3 regions of the Arsenophonus nasoniae genome follow, and region 3 is predicted to be linked to each of the others. Evidence: predicted binding sites of a transcription regulator. Region 3 holds the regulator's gene; each other region holds the start of a gene.
What was found. Region 3 encodes sigma-54, which starts transcription at its own class of promoters, with help from an activator protein. Its sites were predicted from a motif close to GTTGGCACANNTTTCGCTNT; they were not measured.
Positions count from the first base shown of each region.

Region 1: a site for sigma-54 is predicted at 4,096-4,115, ahead of glnA (glutamate--ammonia ligase). Genes of this name have one in related genera too.
Region 2: a site for sigma-54 is predicted at 2,551-2,570, ahead of hydN (electron transport protein HydN). Genes of this name have one in related genera too.

Region 1 is NZ_CP038613.1:3,296,882-3,303,011, forward strand. Features, by position in the region: gene sthA (Si-specific NAD(P)(+) transhydrogenase) at 1-1,205, shown strand, start outside; gene oxyR (DNA-binding transcriptional regulator OxyR) at 1,241-2,143, opposite strand; gene argE (acetylornithine deacetylase) at 2,771-3,925, shown strand; gene glnA (glutamate--ammonia ligase) at 4,190-5,599, shown strand; gene glnL (nitrogen regulation protein NR(II)) at 5,746-6,130, shown strand, end outside.
Region 2 is NZ_CP038613.1:2,783,322-2,789,451, reverse strand. Features, by position in the region: gene ArsFIN_RS14245 (hydrogenase large subunit) at 1-98, shown strand, start outside; gene ArsFIN_RS14240 (formate hydrogenlyase complex iron-sulfur subunit) at 223-765, shown strand; gene ArsFIN_RS14235 (NADH-quinone oxidoreductase subunit B family protein) at 765-1,532, shown strand; partial or broken gene ArsFIN_RS14230 (formate hydrogenlyase maturation HycH family protein) at 1,529-1,939, shown strand; gene hycI (hydrogenase maturation peptidase HycI) at 1,932-2,387, shown strand; gene hydN (electron transport protein HydN) at 2,606-3,151, shown strand; partial or broken gene hypF (carbamoyltransferase HypF) at 3,176-5,404, shown strand; gene fdhF (formate dehydrogenase subunit alpha) at 5,658-6,130, shown strand, end outside.
Region 3 is NZ_CP038613.1:3,632,434-3,638,563, forward strand. Features, by position in the region: gene kdsC (3-deoxy-manno-octulosonate-8-phosphatase KdsC) at 1-426, shown strand, start outside; gene lptC (LPS export ABC transporter periplasmic protein LptC) at 445-1,035, shown strand; gene lptA (lipopolysaccharide ABC transporter substrate-binding protein LptA) at 1,037-1,591, shown strand; gene lptB (LPS export ABC transporter ATP-binding protein) at 1,597-2,322, shown strand; gene rpoN (RNA polymerase factor sigma-54) at 2,386-3,825, shown strand; gene hpf (ribosome hibernation promoting factor) at 3,848-4,135, shown strand; gene ptsN (PTS IIA-like nitrogen regulatory protein PtsN) at 4,248-4,715, shown strand; gene rapZ (RNase adapter RapZ) at 4,784-5,638, shown strand; gene npr (PTS phosphocarrier protein NPr) at 5,635-5,907, shown strand.

The DNA.
Region 1 (6,130 bases), 340 kb from region 3:
TTAATCAAAACCCATTATACAGCGATAAGTCTCGTCTTCTGCGCTCTTCTTTCTCCGACATTCTTAAACAAGCCGAAACCGTAATCAATCAACAAACACATATGCGACAAGGATTTTACGAACGGAATGGCTGTAATATGTTTGCTGGTGAAGCCTCTTTCATTGACGAACATACCGTAAAAGTTCTTTATAATGATGGTACTGACGATACGCTATATGCTGAAAAAATTATTATCGCAACCGGCTCTCGTCCTTATTGTCCACCTGATGTCGATTTTCAGCATTCACGCATTTACAATAGCGATTCGATTTTAACACTCAATCATGAACCCCGACATGTTATTATTTATGGTGCAGGAGTAATTGGCTGTGAATATGCTTCAATTTTTAGAGGGTTAGGGGTAAAAGTTGATCTTATTAATACCCGTGATCACCTTCTCTCGTTTCTAGACCAAGAAATGTCAGATGCTTTATCATACCATTTTTGGAATAATGGTGTTGTTATTCGCCATAATGAAGAATATGAAAAAGTTGAAGGAACAGATGATGGCGTAATTATTCATCTGAAATCTGGTAAAAAGGTCAAAGCCGATTGTCTATTATATGCTAATGGCCGTACCGGAAATACTGATAATCTAAATTTAGAAAATATCGCTATTCCTATTGATAATCGAGGTCTGATTAAAGTTGACGCTACCTATCGTACTCATAATGAAAATATCTATGCTGTCGGCGATGTTATTGGTTATCCCAGTTTAGCTTCAGCGGCTTATGATCAAGGTCGTCTCGCAGCCCGTGCAATAACAACAGGTCACGGTGATACTCATTTAATTGAGGATATTCCAACCGGGATCTACACCATTCCTGAAATCAGTTCTGTCGGTAAAACCGAACAACAATTGACTGCCATGAAAATTCCGTATGAAGTCGTGCGCGCCCAATTTAAACACTTAGCCAGAGCGCAGATAGCAGGGATGAATGTAGGCAGTTTAAAAATTCTATTTCATCGCGAAACATTAAAAATTTTAGGTATTCACTGCTTCGGGGAGCGTGCAGCAGAAATTATTCATATTGGACAGGCAATTATGGAGCAAAAAGGTGAAGGTAATACTATTGAATATTTCGTTAATACCACCTTCAATTATCCAACTATGGCAGAAGCATTTCGGGTTGCTGCGCTAAATGGATTAAACCGTCTGTTTTAACCAAATAGAACCCAATGTTAGAAGTAAGTTAACAATTAATTTTTACTATAGTATCGCTGCATTTGTTTACGTATTGCCTCAGCAAATTGTTCATGACAACTTCTAAGCGGTGAACCAGGTCGATAAACTAAAACAATCGAACGTGAAGGAACAGGGTTAATACAATCAAGATAATAGACGCCATCACGTTTTATCTCTTTCGGCACCGATAAATCTGGCAAAAGTGTTATACCACTGCCAGCTGCCACCATGTTACGTAATGTTTCCAAACTGGTGGCACGAAAGTGGGTATCATCTTTGGCCCCGACCTGAAAACAATATCCCATCGCTTGATCACGTAAACAGTGACCATCCTCCAACATGAGTAATTTCTGCCCAACAAGCTCTTGCATCTCAATTTCCTTACGATTGAACCACGGATGCTCTTCATAAATGGCTAATCGCATAGGTTCCTCATAAAGAGGAATTTCAATAAAAGCTTCAGTCTCTTTCACTTGCGCTAATATTGCACAATCCAGTTTACCATTATTTAATTGTGCTAACAGATGGTGTGTCTGTGCTTCATGTAAATACATCTCCAGTTTAGGAAATAAACGGTGTAATTCTGGAATGATGTGAGGCAAAAGATAAGGACCAATGGTAGGAATTAATCCTATGTGTAACGGGCCTGACATGCTTTCACCTTGTAAGGAAGCCATTTCCTGCAATATTTTAACTTCTCGCAGTACTGTTCTAGCTTGTTCAACTAATAATAATCCCTGCTGAGTAAACAAAACCTTTCGGCTTGTTCGTTCTAACAACATAACCCCTAAATCGTCTTCCAATTTACGAATTTGACCGCTTAGGGTCGGTTGACTAACATGGCAGGCATCTGCAGCACGCCGAAAATGTTTATGCTCAGCTAATGCAACAAGGTACTCCAAATCACGAATATTCATGCCTATTCCTTCCCTAAATATAAATTTGATAGAATCAACCTATCTATTCATCATAATGGATCCAGTTTTCCTATCAACGAAAAAATTCAGCAATAAAATTTATTTTTGTAATTCATAGATAAAAACAATGAAATTAAACGTTTGCACGGTGAGTTGTTTATCGCCAGTGACTGATTCTGCTGAGTTGCTAAAATTGCACAACTAACTTGCGGCCATAAAACACAGCCTCAACGCTATATTTACAGAATATTCAGATTCACTAAGCATCGATTGTATACATCACCAATAAAGGCTTGACTGAACTCTTATGGTCAAATTAATTGCCATTGTTTAATTTAAATCGACCCATTGCGATAATTATTTTATTAATAGTATTATTATGTTATGGCAAATATTTTTTAATTCTTAAATAAAATCTTTATATCGAAATATATATTATAATGACGAACCTATACACCATTAATTTTCCTTTTTTCCTGTGTATATTGGGGTTATGGATTCAAGGAAAAATTAGTATCATTAACATTCTCATTAATAAATCTTGTACACTGAACTAATATTAATTACTGTATTTTTATTCAAAGAAATGCATGAGTATTGAAATTTTAGTCATTAAGGCTGGTAGCAGTGAAAGCGAAACTCCCGACATTTATTGAGTTATATCGTCAATTAATTGCCATACCATCAATTAGTTCTGTCGATGCAAGACGCGATCAAAGTAATGAAGCATTAATTAATCTACTGGCAGAATGGCTAAAGACGCTAGGTGGAAAAATAACCATTCAACCGGTGCCAGAAACTCGCCATAAATTCAATTTACTGGCTACTTTTGGTCAAGGAGAGGAGGGATTACTACTCTGTGGGCATACTGATACGGTTCCTTTTGATGAAGGGCGCTGGACAAAAGATCCTTTCCAATTAACGGAATATAGCAACAAATTATATGGTTTAGGCAGCGCAGATATGAAAGGATTTTTCGCTTTTATTATTGATGCCTTACGCAATATCGATATTTATCAGTTACAGCATCCCATCTATATTTTGGCAACTGCTGATGAAGAAACCACCATGGCAGGGGCACGTTATTTTGCCACAACGGCTGAAATTCAGCCTGAATTGGCGATTATTGGCGAGCCAACTTCACTACGACCCATTCGCGCTCATAAGGGGCATATCGCCAATGCCATCCGCATTACCGGTCAATCAGGCCATTCAAGTGATCCAGCAAAGGGTATCAATGCGATTGAATTAATGCATGAAACCATTAGTCAGTTAATTATGCTTAGAAATAGACTAAAAACTGATTACCATCACAAGGCATTTGCTATTCCCTACCCAACAATGAATTTTGGACATATTCATGGCGGGGATGCAGTAAATCGAATTTGTGGATGCTGTGAACTACATATCGATATTCGCCCACTACCTGGTCTATCACTACAAAATTTGGATGAATTATTGCATGCCGCACTTGAACCGATTAAACATCGTTGGCCTAATCGCATTACTATCGAGGAACTACATCCTGCTATTCCTGGTTTTGAATGCCCAATAAATCATAAGATGTTGAAAATAATTGAAAATTTATTAAACAAGAAAGCACAAACCGTTAATTACTGCACCGAAGCACCTTTTATTCAAACTCGCTGTCCAACATTAATATTAGGTCCAGGCTCGATAGAGCAAGCGCATCAACCTGATGAATTTATTGAAATTAAATATATAAAACCAACAATTGCATTACTTTCACAAATGATAACCCATTTTTGTTTGAAAAAATAAACCACTACATAGGAAATCAAATAAGGCAAGTTCGTATTCCTTTCGTTTATTGCACTATTTGTGTGCATTTTAGGCGTCTAAAACGCACACAAATAGTGCAATTTACTATTCAATTTATTATTATTTACTCATAAATCATTCAAAAAGCATTTATTCTAGGTTATAAATAATTTGGCATGATTTTCGCTTAATGATTAATTAACAACTTTAATGAAACTTTTTGGCACTATCGTTCAAAAGTAGGATCCAATCAGGAGAAGCTTTATGTCTGTTGAGCATGTTTTATCCATGATCAAAGAGCACCATGTTAAATATATTGATCTACGCTTTACCGATACCAGAGGTAAAGAGCAACATATCACTATTCCTGCTCACCAAATCAACGAAGATTTCTTTGAAGAGGGAAAAATGTTTGACGGCTCCTCTATTGCCGGTTGGAAAGGAATTAATGAATCAGATATGATGCTTATGCCTGATCCCGAGACGGCAGTGCTAGATCCTTTTTTTAGTGATTCAACCCTAATTATTCGCTGTGATATCCTAGAGCCCCATACCCATCAGGGCTACCAACGCGATCCACGTTCAATTTCTAAACGCGCCGAAAATTTCTTACGCAGTAGCGGTATCGCCGATACGGTATTATTTGGACCTGAACCTGAATTCTTTGTGTTTGATGATATTCGCTTTGGCAACAATATTTCTGGTGCTTATTATCATATCGACGATATCGAAGCAGCCTGGAATTCTGGCGCACACTATGAAGATGGCAATAAAGGTCATCGACCAAGCGTTAAAGGGGGTTATTTTCCTGTCCCACCCGTTGATTCCTCTCAAAATATGCGCTCCGCCATGTGTTCCACCATGGAGAAAATGGGTTTAATTGTCGAAGCACACCACCATGAGGTTGCCACCGCAGGCCAAAATGAGGTCGCTACCCGTTTTAATACAATGACCAAAAAAGCCGATGAAACACAAATATACAAATACGTCGTGCATAATATTGCTCATGCTTTTGGCAAAACAGCGACATTTATGCCAAAGCCACTCGTGGGTGATAACGGCTCTGGCATGCATTGTCATATGTCGCTGGAAAAAAATGGCACCAACTTGTTTGCCGGTAATAAATATGGTGGGCTATCTGAAACAGCCCTTTATTACATTGATGGTATTATTAAACATGCGCGTGCTTTAAATGCCTTTACGAATCCAACCACCAACTCCTATAAGCGTCTAGTACCTGGTTTCGAAGCACCGGTAATGTTGGCTTATTCAGCGCGTAACCGGTCAGCTTCTATTCGCATTCCAATGGTTGCCAATCCGAGAGCATCACGGATTGAAGTTCGTTTTCCTGATCCGGCGGCTAATCCTTACTTAGCCTTTGCTGCACAATTAATGGCAGGTCTCGATGGAATTATGAATAAAATTCATCCCGGAGAAGCGATGGATAAAAATTTATATGACTTACCTGCGGAAGAAGCACAAGAGATCCCAACTGTTGCCAGTTCACTGGAAGAAGCCCTGCATGCGTTGGATATAGATCGCGAATTTTTGAAACGCGGTGAAGTATTTACTGATGAAACGATAGACGCCTATATCAACTTATTAAAAAATGATGTTCAACGTATTCAGATGGCACCTCATCCATTAGAGTTCGAAATGTACTACAGCGTCTGATAAACCCTTCTCCGCTGGGTATTTTTTGTTGTGTTATATTACCTCATCATTTGATGAGGTTTTTTCTGCCTAATTATTGAACAAAAATACTTGGTTTATACTCAAATATGTTAATATGCACTAAAAAGGTGCAGGAGTAAAACTACGTGAAAATTGATAAATTACCCATTGCCGATCATATCTTAGATTGCTTGTTGCATAATATTCTCTTACTGGATAATAAACTCATCATCCAGTACGCTAATTATGCTAGCCGCCAATTTTTTTCAGCTAATCCAAGAAAATTGCTGGGTACACCGCTACCAATTCTTTTTGATTATTGTTCGTTTGATATGGATTTAATGCAAAAAAAAATAAAAAAAAATAAAAGTTTTACCGATAATGAAGTCACTCTGGTTATCAATAATCACTCTTATAACGTGACTATCAGTGCGCAGCCCATTTCACAAGGCTTTATTTTACTAGAATTTTCGCCGGTCAATTCCTATCGCCGTTTAGAGCAAGAACAATCATTACAAATCCTATCACGTG
Region 2 (6,130 bases), 850 kb from region 3:
TGACTGTTGTCGACGTGCGTAAGAAAAAGAGTCAAGTGGTGCCTTATAAAGAACTAGAACGTTACAGCATTGAACGTAAGAATTCACCGCTGAAATAACTTTTGCTTTTGCGGCGGCGGTTTACCCCTGAACGTATTAGGGTTATGGCAAGCCGTTTATGGCTAACTAGCGCAATCTCTTTCGTCAGTTGCGTACAGTCAGTAAAAGCCAACTGGAGTTATCATGTTTAATTTTATTAAGAAAGCTTTAAAAACTGGGATAGTTACCGAAGATTATCCACTGACGCCAATTAAAGTGGATAAAAACTTTCGCGGTAAACCGCAACATAATCCGCAACAATGTATCGGTTGTGGGGCATGCGTCAACGCTTGTCCATCTAATGCACTGACCGCCGAAATTGATTTGCCAAAAGGCCAACTGTTCTGGCAATTGAACCTTGGTCGTTGCATTTTCTGTGGTCGTTGTGAAGAGGTTTGTCCAACGGCGGCCATTCGTTTGTCACAGGAATATGAACTAGCAGTATGGCGGAAAGAAGATCTTTGCCAGCAGGCACGATTTGCTATCTGTTATTGCCGGGTATGTCAGCGTCCTTTGGCAGTTAAAAAAGCGATCAACTATGTTATCGAGATACTGAAACATAATGGCGATCAACGCGCTGAACACCATCGAGAAAGCTTTGAAACTTGCCCTAATTGCAAACGCTTACAGGGATTGACTCCGGCAGATAAAATCGATTTAAGCCGTGAAATGAAGGAGACTATTTGATGAGCCAGTTTTTGGCATCGCGTGATCAGCAAGGTATGCCGGTACCGGTAGCAATAGAAGAGTCTATCGCAAGTATGAAAGCATTATTGTTGAAGAAAATTAAACGCTCTGCTTATGTTTATCGGGTTGACTGTGGCGGTTGTAATGGCTGTGAAATTGAAATTTTTGCCACCCTTTCTCCCATGTTTGATGCCGAGCGTTTTGGCATTAAAGTCGTTCCTTCCCCACGTCACGCTGATATATTGCTGTTTACTGGGGCGGTTACGCGCGCAATGCGGACGCCAGCATTACGCGCCTGGCATTCAGCTCCTGATCCCAAAATTGCCATATCCTATGGCGCATGTGGTAATTCAGGTGGCATTTTTCACGATCTGTATTGTGTTTGGGGCGGCACGGATAAGATCGTGCCTGTCGATGTTTATATTCCTGGCTGTCCACCGACACCGGCTGCGACCTTATATGGTTTTGCCATGGCTTTAGGCTTGCTGGAGCAAAAAATTCATCTGCGTGAACCCTTTGAAGAGGATAATCAACCGGCAGAAATTCTCCATTCAGATATGTTACAACCGTTGCGAGTCCGTATCGATCGTGCTGCCCGACGTTTAGCTGGCTATCGCTATGGTCGTCAGATTGCTGACAATTTTATCAATTATCTCATGCAGGGTGAAGATTGCGTGGCGCAATGGTTGGCTGACGAAAATGATCCGCGCTTAAATGAAATTGTTGCCAATCTTAGCCAAATTGTTGAGCAGGAGCGGATTAAATGAGTGATAAGGTGGTGTTCAGTCAGCTAAGCCGTAAATTTATTGATGAAAATGAGGGCACGCCACCGTAGGCACAGCAAGTTATCTATTATGGACTTGCCATTGGTCACCATTTAGGCGTGATAGATTGTTTACAAGCTGTACTTAGCTGTCCCTGGCCAGAATATCAGCTCTGGATTGCTACTCTCGAAGCAGGAAGTGAAGCGCAGCGAAAAATGGCGGGTGTTGCTCGTTATGGCGAAATTGTTATTGATAATAGCCATGTGGCAATGCTGGCAAAGGCTTTTAGCGCGGCGCTAAGCAAACAGACTAACCAACAGCAAAGTTGGAGCCAGCAGATGCGGAACATGCTAGCTAATATTCACCAAGAGAGTGCTATCTATTTGATGGTAAGGAGGGAGCGTGGCTGATGTCTTACTCTGTGTCGGCAATAGTATGATGGGTGATGACGGCGCAGGGCCATTGCTGGCAGAGATGTGTCGTAATACACCCCAAGGGGCATGGATAGTCATTGATGGCGGTAGTGCGCCAGAAAATGATATCGGGGTTATTCGCGAATTACAGCCAAATCGTTTGTTGATTGTTGATGCGACTGATATGGGACTGGCGGCGGGTGAAATTCGGCTGATCGATCCACAAGATATCGCTGATATGTTTATTATGTCGACCCATAATATGCCACTTAATTATCTTATTGAGCAGCTAAAAGAGGATACTAACGAGGTGATTTTCTTAGGTATTCAGCCAGATATTGTCGGCTTCTATTACCCGATGACGGCAGCGGTAAAAATAGCCGTTGAAACAGTTTATGCCAGTCTGGCTGATAATCAGCAGCTAAGGCAGTTCCGGCCACTATAAATATTGCATCGCATTGAGTAGCAAAAATGGGCTTGGCTAACGCAATTTTCTGGTTTCAGGCCCGCATTTTATTCTACTCATACGATCTAACTGTATTGCGCCAATATTTGTCATTGTCAATCGTGATAATGACAGGCACGTGCCAATTTTTTGTTAACTTAAAATTGGCACAGTTTATGAATATATTTCGCTATTGACTGTCATTGCTGGAGAAGTGAATGAATTGTTTCATTATTACTAATGCCAATAAATGTATTGGTTGTCGTACCTGCGAAGTGGCTTGTGTGGTATCTCATCAGGAAACCCAGGACTGTGCTTCACTCACACCGAAGACTTTCTTGCCACGTATCCATGTTATTAAAGGGGTTAGTGTCTCAACCGCCACGACCTGCCGCCAATGTGAAGATGCGCCCTGTGCCAACGTTTGTCCTAATGGTGCGATTACTCGTGAAAGCGATTTTGTCCACGTTCATCAAGCGCGTTGTATTGGCTGTAAAACTTGTGTTGTTGCTTGTCCTTATGGTGCGATGGAAGTGGTTTCACGGCCAGTCGTACGCAATAGTGGGGCTGGGTTGAATCTTGTCGTCGAGAAGGCTGAGGCAAATAAATGTGATCTTTGCCATCATCGCGCGGAAGGGCCGGCTTGTATTCAGGCTTGTCCTACCAACGCAATTATGTGTGTTGATCGTAACAAACTGGAACAACTCAATTTTGAGAAGCGCCGGCGGGCAGCGTTAAATGGTATAGCTAATCAAATTTTCTAACTAGTCAGCGCGGCATTAACCAACATGATAAGTGAAAATGGTACCTTATTGCGGATCTATGGCAAAGTTCAAGGGGTCGGATTTCGGCCCTGGATTTGGCAATTGGCGCAACGACTAGCCCTTAAAGGGGATGTTTATAACGACGGTGCCGGTGTAGTTGTGCGTATTGTTGGCGATGCCAGCAGGTTACTTGCTCAATTGCCAATCGATTGCCCGCCACTGGCTCGTATTGATCAAGTGCAGCAATTTCCCTGGCACTGGCGTCAATTGCCGCAGGATTTCACTATTCAGCATAGCGTGCCAGCAACGATGGCAACCCAAGTTGCTCCTGATGCAGCTACTTGCCAGGCATGTTTGCGAGAAATGAATGATCCAAACCAACGTCGCTATCGCTACCCATTCATTAATTGTACTCACTGTGGGCCGCGTTTTACCATTATTCGCGCGATACCCTATGATCGTCCGTTTACCGTTATGGCGGCTTTTCCGCTATGTGCGCCTTGTGCAGCAGAATATCGTGATCCTGCTGACAGGCGTTTCCATGCCCAACCTATTGCTTGTGCTGATTGTGGGCCGCAGGTGCTCTGGCTGGCAGAAAATGAGCGACAAGAAAAAGAGGCGGCAATTCAGGCCGCCATTAACGCATTGCAAAAGGGTAAAATTATAGCGATTAAAGGGATAGGTGGTTTCCATCTGGCTTGTGATGCTAATAATCCAATAGCAGTAAAGCGTTTGCGTCAGCGTAAACAGCGACCGTCAAAACCCTTAGCTGTGATGATCACTGATGCAATGGCCAGCCTTCTGCCTAAACAGGCTCAGTCACTTTTGCAGTTACCTGCGGCGCCAATTGTATTAGTGGATAAACAATGGCTATCGTTAGTTGATGAGATCGCACCACAGCTTAACGAGGTCGGTGTCATGCTGGCGGCAAATCCGTTACAACATCTATTAATACAGACTGTCGCGCGTCCCTTAGTGATGACTTCAGGCAATCTCAGTGGTTGTCCGCCGGCATTGAATAATGAACAAGCATTGACTGACCTAGTTGATATTGCGGACGGCTGGCTATTACACAATCGGGATATTTTACAGCGGATGGATGATTCCGTTATGCGCGTCTCGGGTGAAATGCTACGTCGAGCCAGAGGTTTTGTGCCCGACAGCTTGCCTTTACCGCCCGGTTTTAGCAAAGTACCCCCGTTGTTATGCTTAGGTGCCGATCTAAAAAATACTTTCTGTCTGATCAGGGATCAACAGGCGATTCTCAGTCAGCATCTGGGCGATCTCAATGAGCAAAATATTGAAGCTCAGTGGTGGCAGGTCGTGACCAGGATGCAGCAGATTTGGCAGTTCACGCCACAAAAAATCGTGACTGATAAACATCCGGCCTATCGTACACGACAACTGGCGCAGCAAATGTCTTTGCCGATAGTCACAGTGCAGCATCATCATGCCCATGCTGTCGCCTGTTTGGCTGAGCATCTTTGGCCAAGGCATGCAGGCGATGTTATTGCATTGATCCTCGATGGTATTGGTTGGGGAGATGATGATCAGCTATGGGGTGGGGAATGTTTGCGTGTCAATTATAATGAATGTGAAAAATTGGCGGGATTGCCTGCAGTAGCGTTGCCAGGGGGTGATTTGGCTGCACGCTAGCCCTGGCGGAATTTATTGGCCCAGTGGCTAGCATTTGTACCAGACTGGCAAATGCGTTCGGAAGCCAAAATATTGGCAGATAAACCCTGGCAGCCATTAGCACGAGCGATAGAACGAGGCATTAACGCACCACTTGCTTCTTCTGCCGGACGCTTATTTGACGCGATTGCGACAGCGCTTGGCTATGCGCCGGCGCAACAAAGTTATCAAGGCGAAGCCGCTAGCAGATTAGAGGCTTTGGCGCTAACCGTCAATCATATCAACCACCCAGTAACGCTACCGGTTAAAGATAACCAATTAGATATGATGACATTTTGGCAACAATGGCTCGATTGGCAGGCACCCGATGCTTGGCGCGCCTGGGCCTTTCACGACGCGTTAGCTAGAGGATTGGCTGAACTGGCCACCTATCATGCGCTGTTGCGAAAAATCACCACCATTGTTTGTAGTGGCGGTGTATTGCATAATCGCTTACTGCGTCAACGGCTACAGTTTTGGTTAACTGATTTTCAACTATTGTTACCAATGAATTTACCTGCTGGTGATGGCGCCATTGCTTTTGGTCAAGCGTTGATTGCCGCAGCAAAATTTTCTTAATCGCCGGTGCTAAACGTCAAAAGATTACCCATCCATTGCGGTGACAACAGCAGTTTTATTCACGCTGTCATAACGGTAGTTTGTTAGTGACTTGTTTGTCATGTCATTTATGTCGAACGAATGACACTATCAGTCAGAATTAATATTTTTTCTTTATTTTCCAGCTAGTTAATCATTTTGGTATGAGTGGCACGCTTCATGCATCTTAATGCTTAATCCTTTTCCAATTATGAAGTTAACAGGAGTAATGCGGATGAAAAAAGTCGTCACGGTTTGCCCCTACTGTGCATCAGGTTGCAAAATCAACCTGATGGTTGATAAAGGCAAAATTGTCAAAGCGGAGGCGGCGCAGGGGAAAACCAATCAAGGTACTTTATGCCTAAAAGGTTATTACGGTTGGGATTTTATCAATGATACCCAAATCCTTACCCCGCGCTTGAAATCACCGATGATCCGCCGTCAACGAGGCGCTAAGCTGGAGGCTGTTTCATGGGATGAAGCACTGAACTATGTGGCTAACAAGTTGGGTGCAATTAAAGCCCAATATGGGCCGGATGCCATTATGACAACGGGTTCCTCCCGTGGCACTGGCAATGAAACCAATTACATTATGCAAAAATTTGCCCGGGCGGTTATCGGAACCAATAATGTTGATTGCTGCGCGCGCGTCTGACATGGCCCATCGGTTGCAGGTCTGCACCAGTCGGTCGGAAATGGCGCAATGAG
Region 3 (6,130 bases):
GGTGAAGAGCTAAAAGCATTCAATGTAAAGGATGGTTACGGTATCCGTTGTTTATTAACCTCTGCGATTGAAGTCGCCATTATTACCGGACGTAAAGCTAAATTATTGGAAAATCGTGCCAAAACACTCGGTATTAATTATCTTTACCAAGGGCAAAGTGAAAAAAATTTGGCTTATAATGATCTGATAATCCGATTAAAACTCCAACCTCAACAGATTGCTTATATTGGTGATGATTTAATTGACTGGCCTATCATGTCGCAGGTAGGGCTTTCGGTCGCCGTCGCTGATGCTCATCCAATGTTGTTAAGTAAAGCCCATTATGTTACATATCGAGCAGGAGGCAAAGGTGCTGTACGTGAAATATGTGATTTGATCCTGCTCGCTCAAGACAAAATAGAAAATGCCCACGGTTTATCAATATAGGCAAAAATGAAAAGACAAATGAGCAAATTTAACTTTTGGCTTAACATTATATTAACACTGATTGTTTTAGCGCTTATCGGCTGGAACTTAGCTGATTTTAATCAATCAAAAGCACCTGCTATGATTGAAAATAGTCAACCAAATTATCAAACTGCCAATGCCGTTACGCATGTCTATGACCCAATGGGCAAATTAGCTTATAAGTTGATAACGGATGAGACACACCACTTTTCGAGTAGTAAAATTAGTTGGTTTATTAATCCAGTATTAACAACCTACGATACCAAAAGTATTCCTACTTGGGCCATACGCGCCAATAAAGCCAAATTAACGAGCGACAATATGCTCTATTTATATGGTAATGTTCAGGTAAATAGCTTAAATCCAACTTCAGATTTACAACAAATTTTGACAGAAAATGCCATCGTTAACTTAATTACCCAGGATGTTTCATCCAATAATAAAGTCACGTTAATTGGTATCGGTTTACGTTCAGTGGGTATGGAAATGCGCGGTAATATGCGAACCCATACCGCAGAGTTAATTGAAGATGTTAAGACCTATTACGAAATCCCCAATAAGCAACCAGCTCCCGAAGGAAACCATTAAAATGATATTGGCAAAAAAGATCTTCATTAATGTAGCACTGACTAGCTCAATATTCATATTAAGCTTGCCAGCAGTAGCGCTGAAAAGTGACTCACAACAACCCATTCAGATTGATTCAGTCAAACAGTCGCTTGATTTAGAAAAAAACATTACCACATTTACAGGAAATGTTGTTATAAAACAAGGTTCTATAGATGTTCGAGCTGATAAAGTCGTTGTTACTCGTCCGAACGGCGATGCAAAAAAGATGGTTGTCGAAGCCTATGGTACGCCAGCAACCTTCTATCAATTACAAGATGATGGTAAACCTATCAAAGGTCACAGTGATAAAATACGTTATGAAATGGAAAAAGAACTGGTTATCCTAACGGGTAATGCTTATCTTGAACAACTAGATAGTAATATTAAAGGTGACAAAATTACCTATTTAGTCCCAACCCAGCAAATGGAAGCGTTTAGCGATAAAGGGAAACGAGTAACGACCATATTGTTACCTTCCCAATTACAAGAAAAAGGCCCTGGTGTGAAAAGCACAAATAATAGTAAGAGTAAATAATAAAAATGGCTAAATTAACTGCGAAGCATTTGGCAAAAACATACAAAAACCGTAAGGTTGTTGAAGATGTTAGCCTAGAAGTCAGTTCAGGTGAAATCGTTGGTTTACTAGGGCCAAATGGTGCCGGTAAAACGACAACCTTCTATATGGTAGTTGGGATCGTTCCTCGTGATACTGGAAAAATTGCTATCGATGATGAAGATATTAGTTTATTGCCTCTGCATGAACGTGCTCGTAGAGGAATAGGTTATTTACCACAAGAAGCCTCAATATTTCGCCGGCTAAACGTTTACGATAATCTGATGGCTGTATTAGAAATTCGTAAAGATCTAACCTCCGAAGAAAAACAACAACGTGCCGAAGAATTGATGGAAGAATTTAGTATTACTCATTTGAGAAATAATCTCGGTCAATCACTTTCGGGTGGGGAGCGCCGCCGAGTGGAAATAGCCCGGGCATTGGCGGCTAATCCTAAATTTATTCTTTTAGATGAACCTTTTGCTGGTGTTGATCCAATTTCAGTATTAGATATAAAAAAAATAATCCAACACTTGAGAGATTATGGTTTAGGTGTATTAATAACCGATCATAATGTGAGAGAAACATTAGATGTCTGTGAACGTGCTTACATTGTCAGTCAAGGTCATCTTATCGCTCATGGAACCCCTAAAGCGATTTTAGAAAATGAGCAAGTCAAACGTGTCTATTTGGGAGAAGGTTTTCGCCTCTAACCCTAACTCATTAAAGTTGTAAGTTTTTTTATTATGTTATTCCCAAGAGGTTAAGCCAATTTTATGAAACAGAGTTTGCAACTCCGACTCAGTCAGCAGTTGGCGATGACACCACAGCTACAACAAGCGATTCGTTTGTTGCAACTTTCAACATTAGAACTTCAGCACGAAATTCAGCAAGCGCTTGAAACCAATCCTTTACTTGAACAAGATGACCTCTATCAGGAAATCGAAACATCAGATATTAATGATAACGAGCCAGCGACACTAGATAGTTTTGAAGCAATTGAACAAAATGATATGCCTGACGAATTACCCTTAGATACTAATTGGGAAGAAATTTATACTTCAGATAGCTATCCAAGCTTAAGCAATAATTTTAGCGACAATGATTTTCCTCTCTACCAAGGGGAAACATTGCAAACACTACAAGATTATTTATCCTGGCAAGCATCATTGACACCCTTTACTGAAATAGATGCAGCAATTGCCACCGCCATTATTGATGCTGTCGACGATTCCGGCTATTTAAGCACTACTATTGAAGATATTTACACCGGTTTGGCACTAACCGATATTACCCTGGAAGAAGTTGAAATTGTATTAAAACGGATCCAACACTTCGATCCAATTGGCGTTGCAGCAAAAAATTTGAAAGACTGCTTACTTATTCAGTTATCAGCATTACCTAACGAGACTCCTTTTCTAAAAGAAGCTAAACTGATAATTAATGACCATCTAGAATTACTTGGCAATCGTGATTTTCGGCAACTTAGCCGGAAAACTAAATTAAAAGAAGCGGCCTTGAAAGAAGTTATCGCTATGATACAACGATTAGATCCTAAACCTGGGCAAGTCATTCAAACTAAAGAGCCACAATACATTGTCCCAGATGCTTTGGTTCGTAAAATAGATAATGACTGGCAAGTAGCACTAAATACTGAAAACATTCCACGTTTAAAAATCAATCAACATTATGCTTCTCTAGGCAAATATTCTGGTAATGAAGAAGATAACCAATTCATCCGTAACAACTTACAAGAAGCAAAATGGTTAATAAAAAGTTTAGAAAGTCGTAATGAAACTTTATTAAAAGTTGCCCAATGTATTGTTGAAAATCAGCAAGAATTTTTTGAATATGGTGAAGAGCATATGAAACCTATGGTATTAGCGGATATTGCTTATCAGGTTGATATGCACGAATCAACAATTTCCCGTGTCACATCGCAAAAATACCTCCATAGTCCAAGAGGCATTTTTGAACTGAAATACTTTTTTTCTAGCCATGTTAACACCGATACAGGAGGAGAAGCGTCTTCTATCGCTATACGCGCGCTAGTAAAAAAACTCATTGCGGCAGAGAACCCTGTAAAACCCTTGAGTGATAACAAATTAACGAGCATACTAGCAGAACAGGGGATTCAAATTGCTCGTCGTACAGTTGCTAAATATCGAGAGTCTCTATCCATTCCACCCTCTAATCAGCGTAAAAAACTGATTTGAATTAACTGAGAAGGAAGATACTATGGAATTTCAAATTACTGGACAAAATATTAAAATTACCGAAGCATTACGACATACCGTTGAAGAAAAATGTTCAAAATTTGAACAATATTTTGACCATATTAATGGTATTCATGTAATTTTAAAAGTACAGAAATTTAATCAGATTGCTGAAGCAACAGCGAAAGTGAATGGAGCAGAACTCCATGCTTCTGCTCAAGAAGATGATATGTATGCTGCTATTGATGCCATGGTAGAAAAAATGGCACGTCAGCTTACTAAATATAAAGAAAAATTGAAACAACATTAATTTGTGTTATTAAACAACAAGGGCACTAAATATAAATTATTGATGCGAGTATCGTTCATACCAGATATTGATTATCGATATCTGGTATAATTGCCCTAAGTGAATAAATCCAATGAACAGTGAAAAAAAATTATCATTAAGCTCGGTATTAACACCATCATGTACACTAAATAATGTACATTGTACGAGTAAAAAAAGAGCACTAGAGATTATTAGTGAAGTTGCTGCTATTGAACTGAATGTGCCTGAAAATGTCGTTTTTGATTCATTACTTACCCGTGAAAAAGTCGGCACAACCGGTATTGGTGGGGGTATTGCAATCCCTCATGGCAAATTAAATGACAGTAATTCATCCGACGCAGTGGGTGTATTTCTTCATTTGAATGAACCGATCGCTTTTGATGCCATTGATAATCAGTCTGTTGATTTGCTGTTTGCACTATTAGTTCCTTCGGAGCAATGTAAAACACATTTACATACGCTCTCTTTAATTGCCAAACGGTTGGCTGACAAGAACTTGTGTCGTCGTTTACGCGCTGCGCAAAGTAATGAAGAACTCTATGAAATCATTACTGAATAACAACTTAAAAAAATCTGTACTAAAAATAATGATTTTTTTATTGTGAAGAAACTTAAGGGGTATTACTCATGGTGCTGATGATAATCAGTGGCCGTTCTGGTTCAGGTAAATCTGTTGCTCTACGAGCGCTGGAGGATATGGGTTTTTATTGTGTTGACAATTTGCCCGTTATTTTACTGCCAGAATTAGCCAATACGCTGGCTGAACGACAAATTTCAGCTGCTGTGAGTATTGATGTTCGCAATATGCCCGACGACCCAGCAATTTTTGAAAAAGCGTTAAAAAATTTACCTACTAGTTTTTCCCCGCAATTACTTTTTCTTGATGCAGATCGTAACACGTTGATCCGAAGATATAGTGATACACGCCGTCTACACCCACTTTCCAGCAAAAAGTTATCATTAGAAAATGCGATTGATGAGGAAAATGATTTATTAGAGCCTTTACGTTCACGAGCTGATTTAGTCATCGATACCTCTGAAATGTCGGTGCATGAACTGGCTGAAATGCTAAGAGCACGTTTATTAGGTAAACGCGAACGTGAATTGACTATGGTATTCGAGTCCTTTGGCTTTAAACATGGTATTCCGATCGATGCAGATTATGTATTCGATGTACGTTTTTTACCTAATCCACACTGGGATCCCAAATTACGCCCTATGACAGGTCTCGATCGTCCAGTTGCTGCCTTCCTTGACCGACATACAGAAGTACATAATTTTATTTATCAAACACGTAGTTATCTTGAATTATGGTTACCCATGTTAGAGTCGAATAACCGTAGCTATTTGACCATCGCTATCGGTTGTACCGGAGGTAAACACCGTTCAGTTTATGTTGCTGAACAACTGGCTGATTACTTTCGCTCTAGAGGTAAAAATGTTCAATCCCGTCATCGAACGTTGGAAAAAAGAAAGTCATGACCGTCTATCATCGCATTATTATAAAAAACCAGCAGGGTATGCATGCTAGGCCAGCAATAATGCTTTGTGAACTGATCCAACAGTTTGAATCTACAGTGCGCTTACGCAACTGTCATAATATAGAAGCTCAAGCAGATAGTGTTATAGCAATGCTGATGCTAGACTCTGAGCAAGGAAGTTATATCGATGTTGAAGTAACGGGTCCAGATGAAGAACAGGCACTGGCAGCAATTATTCAACTTTTTCATCATAAACTTGAAGAAGACTAATAAATTTTCTGCCTAAATTTCACGACATCAAGGCCATTCGTCAGCAAAATCACCTTTCATGGTTATTAAGCTCTATCAGCTAACTCTATTTTTAAAAGCTAGTATAAAATGCTGTGGCAAATTGTAGCTAAAATCATTCTGCCACAACATGAATGCTAGTGGGCTAATTACAACAAAATGACTGACTCTATCGTAGCAGCCAATGTTGGCTGTTGCGATAAGA